One region of the Pseudarthrobacter quantipunctorum genome, then DNA from elsewhere that is predicted to be linked to it. Evidence: riboswitches for the same ligand, from Rfam matches in the RefSeq annotation. Region 1 holds a riboswitch; each other region holds the start of a gene.
The links. Region 1 has a riboswitch for S-adenosylmethionine ahead of WHH00_RS00390 (DUF1737 domain-containing protein). Riboswitches for the same ligand answer to the same signal wherever they lie in the genome.
Positions count from the first base shown of each region.

Region 1 (2,257 bases):
CCAAAGCCGGCTGACCCCGCAACGACCAGGACCTGGTCCCACCAGCTGTTCTTGATTTCCGATTCCGCAGCACCTCCGGCGGACGGGCTGTAAAAGGCCGAAGTCTGCAGCATCAGGGGCTTGTCCCGCCCCGAAGCATATGTCCCGTAGAAGTTTTCCCCGCCGGAGGCCGTCAGCATCTCCTGCAGCTCACCGGCGCGGGGAACGGTGTTAACTGCGGAGCCCCCTGCAGTGTCATCGTGGTAGGCCGTCAGGCCCACCCAGTCCACGGCGTCGTCCCCCGGGTAGTAGGGTTCGTAGGCTTTATCCAAGCCGTTCCAAACGCCGTCGCCATTGGTGTCCAGCAGGGAGAACCCTTCGCTTCCGGGCCCGGGCGCATTCCGGTTCCGGTCAAACGGATAGTCCTTGCCCAGGTACGGCTCCCACACCATGGCATAACCCCCGCCGGTCCCGGCATCCCGGAATGCCGCTGCCACCGCCTGGAACGACTGCCGGTAGGCGGCCGGCTGCTGGCCCCACTCCACCCAGCTGGCATTCATGTCCGGCGCAAAGCGGATGAGCAGCTGGCCCTTGAAATCCCCCTGCAACCGGCGCACTTCCCCGGCAAAGGCTGCAGCGGCGTCAGGGGTGACCTGGTCGAACGGCACAACAGGCCTTACCGTGAGCATCGCGTGGGCGCCCTGTCCGGCGGATTGCTCCAGGAAGCCCCGGATGTCGCTCTCTTCCGAGGCGCGGAACGGGAAGGCGATGTCGTGTCCGAAGATCGCGGGGGATGCCCCGAGCCGCTCGGAGAAACCCCCAGCGGTGTCCTCTCCCCATTCGAGGACTGCGCCCAGCAGCGGCTTGCCTTCCTCCGGGAGGTTTCGGGCCGCCTGCGCTGGCCCGGCGGACACCACCACAGCCAGGACGGCCATCAGCACGGCGGTGAGGACGGCAGCCATCCAATGAAGGGGCCGCGGGCGGCCGCTCGGGGCGGGACGTGCGGGAGCGGCGGCGGATGGCGTGCTGATGAAGACCCCCAGGGACTTATTCCTCAAGTGACAGGGCGGCGCCCATGGACAAACTTTATCCGGGCTGGCTCTGGTGGCAGGCACCTGGCACGTGCACGCCCAAGGTGGCGCCGCCGTCGTACGTTAAACCGAGGTGGCCGACGCACCTTTGGTGCCGCGCCTCCGCGCAGCATCCTTCAGTTACGCAACATGACGACGACGGCGGTGCGGCGCCGCGCGGCAAGTGTTACGTTTTTGGGGAGTAATGAGTACCGGCGCCAAGCCCTGACTGGCCGGTCGGCAACCCTCCTTCCACGGCGGGGTGCCTCAGGTGAATACTCGGCATATCGACCATTCGAGCTGCAAGCGTGAGAGAAGGAGATCCGTCGTGTCTGACGCACCTGCCCCTGAAGAAAAACTGTCCTACCGCCTCATCAGCGGCCCGGACAACCGTGAATTCTGCGAGCGGATCTCAAACGCCCTGGCAGAAGGCTATGTGCTGCACGGCAGCCCGGCGGCAACCTTCAACGGCACCAGCGTGATTGTGGCACAGGCCGTGGTCTTGCCGGCAGCCATCGCCTCCGCGGACGCGGCAGTGGCGGATGCCGTGGATGACCTCGAGTCCGCAGGCGACGACCTTGAGTTCGACGGCGAGGGCCACGCATGAGCTACGCAGGAGACCTGACGCCGCAGGAGGCCTGGGACAAGCTGGCACAAGGCGCCATCCTGGTGGATGTGCGCACCGAGGGGGAATGGGCCCACATCGGAATCCCGGACACCAAGGCAACAGAGAACGATCCGCTGTTCATCCAGTGGACCTTCCCCGGGGGCATTCCAAACCCTGATTTCATCAACGACCTCAACCAGCAGGCGCCCGAAGACCGCGCAACTGAACTGGTGTTCCTGTGCCGCTCCGGCCAGCGGTCCATCGCGGCGGCCATAGCGGCCACCCAGGCCGGCTTCACCTCCTACAACGTGCTGGAGGGCTTTGAAGGCGACCCCGACCGCTTCGGCGAACGCACCGTCAACGGCTGGAAAAACCGCGGCCTGCCAACAAACCTGGGAAAGATCTAAGTGACCTTCAACGAAGACGCCGCCGGCTGGAGCCCCGACACCCAGGCCGTGCGCGGCGGCCTGGACCGGACCAACTTCCAGGAAACCAGCGAAGCCATTTTCCTGAACTCAGGGTTCGTGTACGAATCTGCCGCTGCCGCCGAGCGCGCCTTCACGGGCGAGGACGAGCGCTTTGTGTATTCCCGCTACGGCAA
Region 1 covers NZ_CP148033.1:89,147-91,403, reverse strand. Annotated here, with positions in the region: gene opgC (OpgC domain-containing protein) at 1-941, opposite strand, end outside; SAM riboswitch class IV at 1,251-1,364, shown strand; gene WHH00_RS00390 (DUF1737 domain-containing protein) at 1,378-1,656, shown strand; gene WHH00_RS00385 (rhodanese-like domain-containing protein) at 1,653-2,063, shown strand; gene WHH00_RS00380 (O-succinylhomoserine sulfhydrylase) at 2,064-2,257, shown strand, end outside.

Region 2 (2,257 bases), 1.7 Mb from region 1:
TGTCGGCGTACTTTATGGCGGCCCGGGCCTTCAGGCCTGCGAGCCCGGCTTCGGCCTCGCTGGCGCCGGCGAGGATGTCCAAGTTCCCATCGGCCAGCCCGGCCAACGGATCAGCAGCCGAAAACGGCTCCGAACCATACCCGTCCACCTCCGCGTTGAGCACAGCAAGGGCGGCGCGGATGTCCGCAAACGCCTTCTCCACCACTTCCCTGCCCATGCACCAATCATGGCAAGGGGGTCTGACATTAACGCCGGAAGAGGCCGGGCGCGCGGGAACCCGGCAAACTGGAACTGCTGGGAGACCAATTCGGCCGCCATCGGCGGGTGACGCCGTTGTCACCTGCTGATGGCGGCCGAAGCTTACGCAGGCAGTCTCAAGTATCTGCCCGGGTTGATACCCGGCGGGGGCGAACCCATGCCGGGAGGGGAGGATCAGATAGTGACTGCCCCGTTGGCGGTCTCGAAAGTCACCGAAAGGATCCCGGGGGTTCCGTGCGGTGCCACCCACTCCACGGCTACGTCTTCCAGCGGCTTCTCCACGGGTTCACCCAGCCACTCGGTTACCCGGGCGGCAGAGCCGGCTATGGTGAGGCAGCTCATCTTGACGTTGCTCTCGTAAGCGTTGGAGGGGTGCAGGGAGGGATCGCCCTCCCACTTGAGCATGTACGGGACCTGGGGGTCCGCGATCAGGCCGAGGATGCCGATCTGCTTCCATACGAGTTCGCGGCCGTCAGGGAACTTACGGTTGCCGTTGACCGAGGAGCGGCCCAGGCGTTCCTCGAAGGGGGCCAGGTCATCTACCTCGACGCACCAGCCCATCCAGCCGCCGCCGGCTGCAGACCGTGCGCGCACTGCCTGGCCGAAGGGCGCCTTGTCCGAAGCCGGGTGGTCCAGGACCTCAACGACCTCAAGGTACTTGTGCCCCGCGAGCGGGATGATCATATTCCGGGTTCCGAACCGCGGGTGCACTCCACCCTTCACTGCCTCGACGCCGAGGGCAGAGGAAATCCGGTCAGTGGTGGCAGCCAGGCCATCGTGTTCACAGGCGTAAGAGACGTGATCCATGCGCATGGCAACATCTTGGCACTTTGTGATCGGGCTCTCAGCTAAGGGTAGCCTTACTGGGATTTTCCGACAGGAGGCGACTCCGCGGACTCCCACAGCGGACATACGCGGGACCATGTTCGTCATAATGCTGTGCCGCTTTGCACAGCTGTTCCTACACTGGGCTCAGGTCATGAGCGCCAGCACCAAGCCCCGGCTTGCTGGCCGGCAACCCTCCTTCCGCGGTGGGGTGCCCCGGGTGAGGACCTGGCTGTCCGGCAAAGGCCGGATGGCAAGCGCGGCCCGCGGTGCTTCGAGCCTGCCGGGCCCAGTCAAAGGAGCCTTAGATGTCCAACGGATGGTCATTCGAAACCCGCCAGATCCACGCAGGCCAGGAGCCGGACAGTGCCACAGGCGCCCGCGCACTCCCTATCTACCAGACCACGTCCTTCGTGTTCCCGAGCGCCGAGAGCGCCGCCAACCGCTTTGCCCTTGCTGAACTGGCACCTATCTACACCCGCATCGGCAACCCCACCCAAGAAGCCGTGGAACAGCGGATCGCCAGTCTTGAAGGCGGACTCGGGGCACTGCTGCTTAGCTCAGGCCAGGCCGCTGAAACCTTCGCTGTCCTGAACATCGCGGAGGCCGGCGACCACATCGTCGCAAGCCCCAGCCTTTACGGCGGAACGTACAATCTCTTCGCCCACACCCTGAAGAAGTTCGGCATTTCGGTCACCTTCGTCGCGGACCCGGACAACCTGGAGCAGTGGCGCGACGCCGTGCAGCCCAACACCAAGCTCTTCTTCGGCGAAGTGGTCTCCAATCCCCGGCAGGACGTCCTGGACATCGAGGGTATCTCCCAGGTGGCCCACGATGCCGGGGTGCCCCTCATTGTGGACAACACCCTGTCCACCCCGTACCTGATCCGGCCGCTGGAATGGGGAGCGGACATCGTGGTCCATTCGGCAACCAAGTACCTGGGTGGCCACGGCTCCGCCATTGCCGGCGTGATCGTGGACTCCGGCAAGTTCGATTTCGGCAAGGACGCGGCGAAGTTCCCGGGCTTCAACACTCCGGATCCCACCTACAACGGGCTGGTGTACGCCCGCGACCTCGGCAAGGACGGTGCCCTGGGCGCCAACCTGTCCTACATCCTCAAGGCACGCGTCCAGCTGCTCCGGGACCTTGGTTCCGCCGTCTCCCCGTTCAACGC
Region 2 covers NZ_CP148033.1:2,690,522-2,692,778, reverse strand. Annotated here, with positions in the region: gene WHH00_RS12260 (DUF222 domain-containing protein) at 1-217, opposite strand, end outside; gene WHH00_RS12255 (VOC family protein) at 433-1,071, opposite strand; SAM riboswitch class IV at 1,234-1,349, shown strand; gene WHH00_RS12250 (bifunctional o-acetylhomoserine/o-acetylserine sulfhydrylase) at 1,392-2,257, shown strand, end outside.
Region 2: linked by a shared signal. The riboswitch ahead of WHH00_RS12250 (bifunctional o-acetylhomoserine/o-acetylserine sulfhydrylase) and the one ahead of WHH00_RS00390 (DUF1737 domain-containing protein) in region 1 are both predicted to bind S-adenosylmethionine.

Region 3 (2,257 bases), 1.3 Mb from region 1:
AGGCCGGCCCCAGGTCAGTCGTCGAGGCAGGGCGCGGCGCCGGCTGTTCCCGGGGTGTTGGGCGCCCAATGGGGGTATGTACGGTTGTCATTGGCGGGAACCCAGCGGCCCGCGTCCACCACATAGTCCCAGCCCAGGCCCTTGCTCCGAAGGTCCCGGATGCCCGCCAGCAGCCGCTCGGCATCTTCCAGCCTTGAGCCGACGCCGAAGCTGGCTCGAAGGGAACCGGACGGAAGTCCCAGCCGCTTCAGCAGCGGGTGCGCGCAGAACCGGCCGTCGCGCAGGCCCACCCCGTGTTCGGCCGACAGGTAAGCGGCCACCAGGCCGGCGTCGTATCCTTCCACGGAGAAGTTGACCACGCCGATCGTGTCGGTGTCCGGGTTGGTGTCCTTGAAGATCTGGTGGACGGTCACGCCGTCGATCTCCTGCAGGCCGTCCACCAGGAATGAACGGATGGCGGATTCGTGGGCGTGCCAGCGGTCCTGGTCCAGCTCCGCGATGACCTGGGTCGCCCGGGCCAGCGTCGCCGCACCGAGCACGTTGGGTGATCCGCCCTCGTGGCGGGCCGGACCGGTTGCCCAGCTGACGCCGTCGAGCCTTGCTTCCTTGACGGCGCCTCCGCCTGCGAGGTGCGGTGTGCCGGCGTCGAGCCAGTCCGGCCGGCCAACCAGCACGCCGGCACCAAAGGGTGCGTACAGCTTGTGGCCCGAGAAGGCGAGGTAGTCGACGTCGTCCGTGGTGATGTTGACGCGCCGGTGCGGCGCCAGCTGGGCCGCGTCCACAGCGATCCGTGCGCCGTGCTCGTGCGCCAGCGCGGCAAGGGCGCGGATGGGGAGGATTTCGCCGGTGACGTTGGAAGCCCCGGTCACGGCGAGCAGGCTCACGCTGCCCTGCTGCAGCTCCGCACGGACGGCGTCAATGGTTCCGGCAATGGTGTCCGCTGCCACGATGCTGCGGTGGGGGACGCCCTGCCACGGAAGCAGGTTGGCATGGTGCTCGATGTCGAGGTACAGGACGTCGCCGTCCGGCCGTCCGTCGGTGGCCGGCAGACAGCCCGCCAGCAGGTTCAGGGAGTCTGTGGTGTTCCGGGTGAAGATTACCGAATCGTCCGGACGGCCGCCCACGAAGTCGCGGACGATCGCACGGGCATTTTCATACACCGAGGTGCTGATCTGGGAGGCGTAGCCTGCACCGCGGTGGACGCTCGCGTAGAAGGGCAGGATCTCGTTGAGGTAGGCCGACACCACCGAGAGGGCGGGAGCGGACGCGCCATAATCCAGGTTGGCGTACCGGACGTGGCCGCCGTGGATCAGGGGAGCCAGGATTTCGGCACCGCTGACGGCCGCGAGCGGACGGCCGGCGGCGGCCCGGCGCTGGTCGAAGAGCGCTGATGATTCCGGCGGAACGGCCTGATGCCGGACAGCGGCTTGGGGGGAGACAGCGGCTTGGGGGGAGACGGTGGCAGTTGTCACAGAGACCTCACTTCAAAACAGGACTCCGTGCAGGAATCCGCGCTTGCCGCATCCCTTCCGGACCGGCCTGGTCGTCACCCGGGGCACCCCACCGCGAATGGAGGGTTGCCGGCCAGCAAACCGGGGTTTTGCGCTGGCACTCGTGACCTGCTTAAGAGCGTAGAACATGGGCCGCGAAGGTTAAAAGCCCGCAGGAATGTTAAGGGCTTTGTTACGCGCGGTTGAAAAGGAGCGGTTGAATCGAAGATCACGACGGCGGACGCCTCCTTTCGGGGGCGTCCGCCGTCGATTATTTCGTGATCCGTGGACTAGAGGAGGTCGTCCAGATTCGGATTCAGGCGCCGCAGCACCTCGGAGTGGAGGATGGAATTCGTGGCCAGGGCGTTCCCGCCGAACGGACCGTCCTCGCCCTCCAGCGAGGTAAAGCGGCCCCCCGCTTCCACCACAATGGGCACCAGCGCGGCCATGTCGTAGAGATTCAGTTCAGGTTCACAGGCGATGTCCACCGAACCTTCGGCCACCATGCAGTAGGACCAGAAGTCGCCAAAGGCCCGGGTCCGCCACACGTCCTCGGTGAGCCCTAGAAATTCGTCAAGGTTTCCACGTTCCTTCCAGCCGCCAAGGCTCGAGTAAGAGAGGGAAGCATCGGACAGGCTGGACACATTGGACACCCGAAGGCGGGTTGCGGCGGCGAGCGAACGCCCCATATAGGCTCCCATGCCCTTGGCGGCCCACCAGCGCTTGCCAAGGGCAGGCGCGCTGACCACGCCCACCACCGGTTCGCC
Region 3 covers NZ_CP148033.1:1,421,845-1,424,101, forward strand. Annotated here, with positions in the region: gene WHH00_RS06520 (aminotransferase class V-fold PLP-dependent enzyme) at 15-1,472, opposite strand; SAM riboswitch class IV at 1,507-1,620, opposite strand; gene hisN (histidinol-phosphatase) at 1,781-2,257, opposite strand, start outside.
Region 3: linked by a shared signal. The riboswitch ahead of WHH00_RS06520 (aminotransferase class V-fold PLP-dependent enzyme) and the one ahead of WHH00_RS00390 (DUF1737 domain-containing protein) in region 1 are both predicted to bind S-adenosylmethionine.